Regions from separate parts of the Alistipes provencensis genome, predicted to be linked through region 1. Evidence: riboswitches for the same ligand, from Rfam matches in the RefSeq annotation. Region 1 holds a riboswitch; the other holds the start of a gene.
The links. A riboswitch is a leader RNA that binds a small molecule or an ion and turns the genes downstream of it on or off. The one in region 1 is predicted to bind cobalamin.
Positions count from the first base shown of each region.

Region 2: it holds a riboswitch for cobalamin, as region 1 does, so the genes downstream of both, nrdD (anaerobic ribonucleoside-triphosphate reductase) here and BN5935_RS06905 (ABC transporter substrate-binding protein) in region 1, are expected to answer to the same signal.

Region 1 covers NZ_LT559262.1:1,759,017-1,763,997, reverse strand. Annotated here, with positions in the region: gene BN5935_RS06915 (ComEC/Rec2 family competence protein) at 1-736, shown strand, start outside; gene BN5935_RS06910 (glycerophosphodiester phosphodiesterase) at 742-1,845, shown strand; cobalamin riboswitch at 1,939-2,153, shown strand; gene BN5935_RS06905 (ABC transporter substrate-binding protein) at 2,278-3,423, shown strand; gene BN5935_RS06900 (RNA polymerase sigma-70 factor) at 3,547-4,134, shown strand; gene BN5935_RS06895 (FecR family protein) at 4,204-4,981, shown strand, end outside.
Region 2 covers NZ_LT559262.1:2,994,904-2,999,884, reverse strand. Annotated here, with positions in the region: gene rho (transcription termination factor Rho) at 1-809, shown strand, start outside; gene BN5935_RS11745 (S1/P1 nuclease) at 848-1,618, shown strand; cobalamin riboswitch at 1,809-2,005, shown strand; gene nrdD (anaerobic ribonucleoside-triphosphate reductase) at 2,151-4,244, shown strand; gene BN5935_RS11735 (radical SAM family protein) at 4,245-4,715, shown strand; gene BN5935_RS11730 (hypothetical protein) at 4,856-4,981, opposite strand, start outside.

The DNA.
Region 1 (4,981 bases):
GATGGATGGGGAACTCGCCGGCGACTGGCAGGTGTTCGTCAAGTGGGCCGTAGCGAACAAGGGCATGACAGCCGACCGGTTTCGCACAGGCGAAGAACAGATTACGCTCCTGAAGGACAAAAGCAAGTATCCCGATTTCCGCATCTTCAACATCGTAGCCAACGGCTATGTCTGGAACCTCGATTCCTCCACCGGAAAGGGCGCTGTCATCAACGCCAATGCAGGCAAGGGTAATCCTGCATCCTGCGGATTCCACCTGAGCTACGGAAAATTCGACTACATCGCCTGCGGCGACCTCACTTCCGGCCCCCAGAACCGGGTAGCCTACTATTACCGCGACTTCATTCCCAAGGGAGGCCTCGAGGTGTTCAAGGCACACCACCACTTGAGCAACAACGCCTGGGGCAGCCAGATGCAGAACTGTGAATTTTCACCGCGGGTGATCATCAATCAGGCTTTCTACAAAAAGCAGCCGGACATTCCCCTGCTGACCTCCATCGTCAACGGCAGTTTCGCCACCCACCCCTATGCTTGGACCAAGGATATCTTCAGTACCAACATACACCCGGAGGCCCTTACCGAGAACGCAGCGCTTTACAAAAACGTCGCCGGGTACAACGGGCACATCGTCGTGCGGGTCGCCCCGGGCGGTGCGGAATACTATGTCTACATGCTCGACGACACCGACTTCGAATACAAGGTGGCGTCCATCCACGGCCCGTACAATTCAAAATAACAGTCATGCTAAAAAGCAGGCTGTCGATATTACTCCTGCTGTCGTGGATCGCGGCAGGATGCTCCGGAACCCCGACGGAAACCGGACGGCATTTCATAGCCCACCGGGGTGCGACCATGCACTGTACCCTGTCGGGCGAGAACTCACGCGAGGCCATCCAACTCGCCGCACGGGCCGGGTTCGACTGCATCGAGACCGACGTCCGTTGGACCTCCGACAGCATACTCGTGGCCGTCCACGACGCCAATCTGACACGCACATTCACCTACAACGACGGCCGCCCCGTGCCCGAAGAAGTTGCTGTCTCGGACATTAGCTATGCGGAGCTCCGCGACAGTTTTCTCCTCAAAGCTGCACGGCCCGAATACCGAACCCGGGTGCTCACCCTCGAAGAGTTCTGCACCGAGTGCCGCAACTGCGGGCTGCGCACGTTCATCGAGCCGAAAAAAGTCACCCCCGACTGGGTCTATCCGCGGCTGATAGCCATTGCCGACCGGGTATTCGGCCGCGGAGGCTACATCGTCACCTCAAACAACGACGCCAACGACCACATCCGCCTTGAAATGGGCATCCGGGACATCCCGCTCATGGGCATCCTCTACCAGAGCACCTACGAACACATCGCATCGCTCGGAGGCACCATCATGGCGATCAGTGCGACGCGGTTCGGGGAGGAAGAGTATTTCAGCCATGTATCACGGGCCAAGGCCGACGGACTCGAAACCGAATCCCACGCCGACGATTTCGAACATTTCGACCGGATCAACAACGCCGGCATCGACTATGTATCGACCGACCTGCTCGCTCCGGATTTCCGGGGCAAGGGCGAAACGCTCTACCTGTCGGCAGGCCGGGATACGGCAAAAATCGCAGCCGAAAGCATCGCAGCCGGAAAGATCGAGTTCGGCGCAATCTATCTCAATCTGAAATGGAGCGGCTCAGCCACGGTCACGCTCGCAAACCAGACCTTCGTGTTGCCGACGGCAGACGCTCCGCGCCATACCCGCCACCAGTTGCTGATCTTCGACACTGTCCCTGCATTCGGGATCACCGCCCCATCAGACGACTTCCGGATAACGGACATCTCCGTTCGCATCGTCCGATTCTGATATGTCTTGTATTGAGAAAGCCCCGTAATTCTACGATTACGAGGCTTTCTCATTTTAAATTCCCGGCATTTTCCGCTTCGGATTCCAAATTTTACTATCTTTGCCGCGCAAAGGTTCGACAAGAGGGCCCACAGCCTCCGACCGATTAAAAGGGAATGCCGTGAAAGTCGGCAACAGTTCCCGCTGCTGTAAGTTCCTGTCCGGAAACGGGCACACGAGGGATCGACAATCTTCAGCCACTGGCGGATAACCGGGAAGGCGTCGAAACCGGAACGAGTCAGAAGACCTGCCTTGCATGACCGATTGGTTTCGCAGCCTGCGGAGAACGGGCCCGGATGGACAACAGATGTAAAGCACGCTTTCATTCCGTCTCGTTGCATGGTGGCTGTAGAATCCATGATTTGACCAAGCGAACTATTGCCCCAGCGCATAATGAAAAGACTCCTGAAATTCCTCGTGCCGCTTCTGGCGGCCTTGGCCGCGGCCTGCGGATCGCAGACGGCCGACCTGAAAGATTTCACACAGACGCTCTACGCCCCGTCGCATGCCTCCGGCTTCGAGATCGTCGGCGCCGAAGGGCGGCAGAGCACCCTGCTGAAAGTCTTCAACCCGTGGCAGGGCGCCGAGAACGCCGAAACGATGCTCTTCATCGCCCGCAACGGCGAAACGCCCCCGGCCGGATTCACGGGACAGAGCGTCGAAGCCGGGGCGAAACGCATCGTCTGCATGTCTTCGACCTACATCGCCATGCTCGACGCCTTGGGACAGGCCGACCGCGTGGTCGGGGTTTCCGGCCGGGACTACATCACCAACGCCTATGTCACGGCACACCCCGACGCGGTAGCCGACGTGGGCTTTGACGGCAATGTGGACTACGAACTGCTGCTCGCGCAGAGGCCCGACCTCGTGCTGCTGTTCGGCGTGAGCGGCGCCAGCGGCATGGAGCCGAAACTGCGCGAAATGGGAATCCCGTTCGTCTACATCGGCGAATACCTCGAGGAGTCGCCACTCGGCAAGGCCGAATGGCTGGTCGCCGTCTCGGAGATCACCGACAGCCGGACAAAAGGCGAAGCCGTTTTCACTCCGATTCCCGAACGCTACAATGCGCTCAAAAAACGGGTCGCATCGGCCACGGCTCCCGATCCCAAGGTGATGATAAACACGCCCTATGCCGGATCGTGGTTCATGGCCTCGACCGAAAGTTACGTCGCCCGGCTCATAGCCGACGCAGGCGGGGATTATATTTACAGGAAAAACACCTCGAACCGCTCGCAGCCGATCGACCTCGAGGAAGCCTACCTGCTCACCGCACAGGCCGACATGTGGCTTAATGCGGGCGGCGCATCGTCGCTCGGCGAACTGAAATCGCAATACCCGAAATTCGCCGGAACGCGGTGCGTGCAGACCGGCGCCGTCTACAACTGCAACAAACGGCTCAACGCCGCGGGCGGCAACGACTACTGGGAATCGGGCGTCGTGCGCCCCGATGTCGTCCTGCACGACCTGATCGCCATCATGCACCCCGAAGTGCTGGCCGACGACGACCGGGAGCTGTACTATTACCAGCGGCTCGAATAACCGCAGCGCGCTTCAAACCGAAAGGGCCGACCGAGTATTTCGGCCGGCTTTTCTCTTTGCACTTTGCAAAATGATTTTTTTCATGCGGATAAAAATTATATCTTTGGATAATCATATGCCCGAATGACGCCCCCGGTCCGACATATCACCCGCGAATTTTTCGACGGCCTGTACGCTGATTACAAGCCGCGTTTCATCCGTATCGCACAATCATACGTCCGCGACGGCATGGTGGCGGAAGATATCGTGACCGACAGTTTCCTCTACTTCTGGGAACACCGCGCGGAACTGAACATCAGCGCCAGCGTCCCCGCCTATGTGCTGGGCGCCGTGAAGCACGGCTGTCTGGAGTGGCTGCGCAACGAGAAGAACCGGCTGAACATCCGGCAGAAAATCCACACGACGGCTTACCACAGCATTCAGGCCCGCATCGCGGCGCTGGAGGCCTGCGATCCCGGACAGCTCTTCGCCTCGGAGGTCGCCGCGATCGTGCAGGAGGAGATCGGCCGCATGCCCGAACCGATGCGGGGAATATTCGTCGCCAGCCGTTTCGAAGGCAGGACCTATCAGGAAATCGCCGACGCCACAGGCATCAGCGTCCGCAACGTCAAAGCCGCCATCCAGCGGGCGCTGGGCATCATGCGGGAGGCCCTGAAAGACTATCTTCCGGTCTGGCTGATTGCGCTGTTTCTCAGCGAGATGCGTTTTTAATAAAATTTATTTAACCCGAACCGCCTTTTTTTCGTGTCCATCCGGCGCGCCCACGCACCTTATGGATGTATGGAGAAAGAGTTGTTATACAAATATATCGACGGCCGGACCTCGGATGCGGAGGAACAGGCCGTCGTGGATTGGCTGCAAGCCGATCCCGAACACCAACAGGAGCTGAACGCCCTGTGGTTCGTCCACAATACCACCCTCGTCAACGCACCCCGCCCCGTCAGCCGGCCGATACCCGTTGCGCGCCCGCAATGGCTCCGCCTGCCGGCTGTGCGCCGCTGCATGCAGGCCGCAGCCGCGCTGCTGCTGATCGCCGGGAGCTGGTACGCCTCCCGGAGCGTGGTCATCGAAAACACCGCCAAACAGTATCTCTCGATCGCCGCCCCTGCCGGACAGCGGGTGGACGTCACGCTGCAGGACGGCACGACCGTCTGCCTCAATGCCGGGGCCCGGCTGGACTACCCCGTGCGTTTCGGCAAGACCCGCCGGGTGAAACTCTCGGGCGAGGCGATGTTCGACGTGGACCACGACGCCGCGCACCCGTTCGTCGTCGAGACCTTCGCCTGCGACGTCGAGGTGCTGGGCACGAAATTCAACGTCGCGGCCGACGAAACCTCCCGCGATTTCTCCACGGCGCTGCTGCGGGGAAAACTCCGGGTCACCAACAAGCTCACCCGGGGCGACGAGATCGTGATGAACACCAACGATTTCGTCAGCCTCAGCGGCGACCGCCTCGCCCTGCGGAGCATCGACAACAGCGACGACTACCTCTGGCCGGAGGGGATATTCAACCTTGCGGGGCATAATTTCGGGGAGATCATCGAACGGCTCGAAAGTC
Region 2 (4,981 bases), 1.2 Mb from region 1:
CGGGCAACGGCCACAACAACATGTCCACCCGTGTCGTGGACCTCTTCTCGCCCATCGGCAAAGGCCAGCGCGCACTGATCGTGGCGCAGCCCAAAACGGGTAAGACGATGCTTCTGCAGTCGATCGCCAACGCCATTGCCGACAACCATCCCGAAGTTTACATGATCGTCCTGCTGATCGACGAGCGCCCCGAGGAGGTGACCGAAATGGCCCGCAACGTGAAGGCCGAGGTCGTGGCCTCGACGTTCGACGAGCAGGCTTCGCGCCATGTGAAAGTGGCCGAGATGGTGCTCGACAAGGCCAAGCGCATGGTCGAGAGCGGTCACGACGTAGTGATCTTCCTCGACTCGATCACCCGTCTGGCACGCGCCTACAACTCGGTGCAGCCCGCCTCGGGCAAGGTGCTCTCGGGAGGTGTCGACGCCAACGCCCTGCACAAGCCCAAGCGTTTCTTCGGCGCGGCCCGCAACACGGAGGAGAAGGGTTCGCTGACGATCATCGCCACGGCGCTGATCGACACCGGTTCGAAGATGGACGAAGTGATCTTCGAGGAGTTCAAGGGTACGGGCAACATGGAATTGCAGCTCGACCGCAAGCTGGCCAACAAGCGCGTCTATCCGGCCGTGGATGTCATCGCCTCGGGAACCCGCCGCGAAGACCTGCTGCTGCCGCGCGACGTGATGAACCGTACATGGGTGCTGCGCAAATACCTCTCGGACATGACCCCCGTGGAGGCTATGGAGTTCCTGCAAAAGCAGATGAGCCTGACGGATTCCAACGAGGAGTTCCTCGCCACGATGAACCACTGATAATGGAGTAACGCACAAACTGCAAACCCGTCATATCCATGAAAAACTACCTGCTCGTAGGCTTGTGTCTCCTCTTCGCCCGCGGTGCGTTCGCGTGGGGACAGAAAGGGCACGACGTAACGGCCTACATCGCCGAATGCCACCTGACGCCCGAAGCGGCCGAAAAGGTCCATAAAGCGCTGGGAGGCTATTCACCCGTCTATTTCGCGAATTGGCTCGACTTCGCCAGCTACTGGCCCGAGTATGCCTATTCGAAAACATGGCACTACCTCAATGTGGACGAGGGCAAGACGATCGAGACCATGCCCAAGAATCCCAAGGGCGACGTGCTGAAGGCGGTAACCAAAATCACCGAAAAGCTCAAATCGGGGAAACTCACTCCCGACGAGGAGACGCTGAACCTCAAGATGCTGGTTCACTTAGTGGGAGACATGCACTGCCCGATGCATCTGGGACGCCTGAGCGATTTGGGCGGCAACCTGCGCCCGGTGCGGTTCTTCGACCGCGAGACCAACCTGCATTCGGTCTGGGACACGAACCTGCCCGAAGCCGTGCGCAACTGGAGCTACACCGAGTGGAAAGAGCAGATCGACCGGCTGAGCGACGAGGAGATCGTCGAAATCACGGCCGGAGAGCCCGCCGACTGGGTGAAGGAGACGCACGACATCTGCAAGGAGATCTATGCGTCGAGTCCCGAGGGCACGAAGATCGAATACGACTACATTTTCAAATACACGCCCGTCATCGAGAAGCAGTTCCTGCGCGGCGGCCACCGTCTGGCGCGCCTGCTGAACGAGATTTACCGATAGGGGAGTCCGGACAACGGAACCGCCCGCGGATCGCAAGGTCTGCGGGCGGTTTTCGTTTTCGGCGGAAGCCGTCGGCCGGGAATGCTCCGAATCCCGTCCGGAAGCGGCTGCGGCGCAGGTCCGCGTTTTTTGTTCACAATTTGTTGAAGAAAAAAAGAGGGGCCCGTTTGCCCGTCGGGGAACTATGTCTACATTTGTTTCCGTGCAAGGTTCTCCGCCGGCCGCAGCCGGCATGGGATCAAAAGGGAACTCCTGTGAAAATCAGGGACTATTCCCGTAGCTGTAAGCTCCGTAAAGGTCCGCACTCTCTTAGGGCCACTGTCCGCGAGGACGGGAAGGCGTGCGGGCGGAGCGAGTCAGAAGACCTGCCTTGCCGGGATAGGTACCAGCCTTCGGGATATAGGGCGATACCCGAACAAGATTATTACAAAGCAACATCGAGGGAGACCGAACGGGCCTGTCCGCAACGCGCGGAGAGGACCGGGACACTTTTCCGCATACATGCAGAACACATAACAGATTTCAGAAGAATATGGGTATTTCAGAACTTTACATCATCAAGCGCGACGGCAAACGTGCGCCCTTCTCGGTCGAGAAGATCAAACGCGCCATCAGCAAGGCGTTCCTTTCGGTCGGCGGCTACGCCACGGACGACGACCTCACGTCGGTACTGAGCCGCGTGCATGTGGCCGACGGCATGTCGGTCGAGGAGATTCAGAATCAAGTGGAGGTGGCCCTGATGGCCGAGCGTTATTTCGCCGTGGCCAAGAGCTACATGCTCTACCGCCAGAAACACACCGAAGACCGCGAGGACCGCGAAAAACTCGAATTCCTCATCAACTACTGCGACGCCAAGAACCCCGCCACGGGTTCGAAGTACGACGCCAACGCCAACGTCGAGAACAAGAACATCGCCACGCTGATCGGCGAGCTGCCCAAACAGAACTTCATCCGCCTGAACCGCCGCCTGCTGACCGACCGGATTAAGGAGATGTACGGCAAGGAGCTGGCGGACAAGTACCTGCGTCTGCTGAAAGACCACTTCATCTACAAGAACGACGAGACTTCGATGGCCAACTACTGCGCCTCGATCACGATGTATCCGTGGCTGCTGAACGGCACGCTGTCGGTCGGCGGCAACTCGACGCGCCCGACGAACCTCAAATCGTTCTGCGGCGGGTTCGTCAACATGGTCTTCATCGTGTCGTCGATGCTCTCGGGGGCCTGCGCCACGCCGGAGTTCCTGATGTACATGAACTACTTCATCGAGCAGGAGTACGGCGAGGATTACTACAAGCACGCCGACAAGGTCGTCGACCTCTCGAACAAGCACCGCACGATCGACAAGATGATTACCGACTGCTTCGAGCAGATCGTCTACTCGATCAACCAGCCGACCGGTGCGCGCAACTTTCAGGCCGTGTTCTGGAACGTCGCCTACTACGACCGCTACTATTTCGAGTCGCTCTTCGGGGAATTCCTCTTCCCGGACGGTTCGAAGCCCCACTGGGATTCGCTGTCGTGGTTGCAGAAGCGCTTCATGACGTGGTTCAACAAGGAGCGGACGAAAACCGTGCTGACCTTCCCCGTGGAGACGATGGCGCTGCTCACCAAGGACGGCGACGTGATGGACAGGGAGTGGGGCGACATCACGGCCGAAATGTACGCCGCGGGCCACTCGTTCTTCACCTATATCAGCGACAACGCCGATTCGCTGTCGTCGTGCTGCCGCCTGCGGAACGAGATTCAGGACAACGGCTTCAGCTACACGCTGGGGGCCGGCGGCGTCTCGACCGGTTCGAAGAGTGTGCTGACGATCAACCTGAACCGCTGCATCCAGTACGCCGTGAAAAACGGCATGCACTACCTGAAATATCTGGAAGAGGTGGTGGATCTGGTCCACAAGGTGCAGACGGCCTACAACGAGAACCTCAAGGATTTGCAGGCCAAGGGCATGCTGCCGCTGTTCGACGCGGGTTACATCAATCTTTCGCGCCAGTACCTCACCATCGGCGTCAACGGACTGGTCGAGGCCGCGGAGTTTCTGGGCATTCCGATCAACGACAACGACGACTACGCGACGTTCGTGCAGGAGCTGCTGGGACTGATCGAGCGCTACAACAAGAAATACCGAACGAAGGAGCTGATGTTCAACTGCGAGATGATCCCGGCGGAGAACGTCGGCGTGAAACATGCCAAATGGGACCGCGAAGACGGCTATGTCGTGCCGCGCGACTGCTACAACTCCTATTTCTACATCGTGGAGGACGAGTCGCTGAACGTCATCGACAAGTTCCGTCTCCACGGCCGCAGGTATATCGACCACCTCACGGGCGGCTCGGCGCTGCACATGAACCTCGAAGACCACCTCTCGCAGGAGCAGTACCGCCACCTGCTGCGCGTGGCTGCGACCGAAGGATGCAACTACTTCACGTTCAATATCCCCAACACGGTATGCAACAAGTGCGGCCACATCGACAAACGCTACCTGAAGGAGTGTCCCGAGTGCCATTCGGACGATCTGGACTACCTGACGCGCGTGATCGGATACATGAAACGGGTCTCGAACTTCTCGGCGGCACGCCAGCAGGAGGCGTCGCGGCGCTTTTACGCCCAAGCGAAGTAGATGGTCCGGTATCATAATTTCGACGTCGTATTCGCGGAGATTCCGGGCGAGACGACGCTGGCGATCAACATCACCAACTGTCCGAACCGATGCCCGGGGTGCCACAGCCCCCATCTGACCGCCGATGCCGGGCGGGAACTCGACGAGACGGAGCTGCACGGCCTGCTCGACCGCTACGGCCGCTCGGTGACCTGCGTCTGCTTCATGGGCGGCGACGCTGCGCCGCACGAAATCGCGGCGCTGGCCGGGGTCGTGCGCAAAACCTTCCCGATCCTGCACACGGGGTGGTATTCGGGCCGCGACGAATTGCCGGAAGGCATCGACACGGCGGCATTCGACTACATCAAACTGGGCGGCTGGGTCGAGGAACGGGGCCCGCTGACGGCGCCGACGACCAACCAGCGGCTCTACAAGGTCGGGCCGGACGGCGGCATGGAGGATATCACGGAACGGTTCCGGCACAAGCCGTAACCCATGCCGGCACACACGATTTGCGGAACCCGGAGAATCAGAGATTAGTAAAAGAGTTGTCTGCCATACAACGATTTACCTCCGGGTCCGCAAATTTTGCGCCCGGAGGTATAATAAGCGGCCCGACGGCCGGCGTATGTCTAAAGATTGATCCGGTTGCCCTCGGCGAACAGCGAGTCGAGGATCAGGACGAGTTCCGATTCCAACTCTTCGGCTTCGAGTTCACCGCTCAGGGAGAAGAATTTGCCCGGAGGCGTGCAGTACTG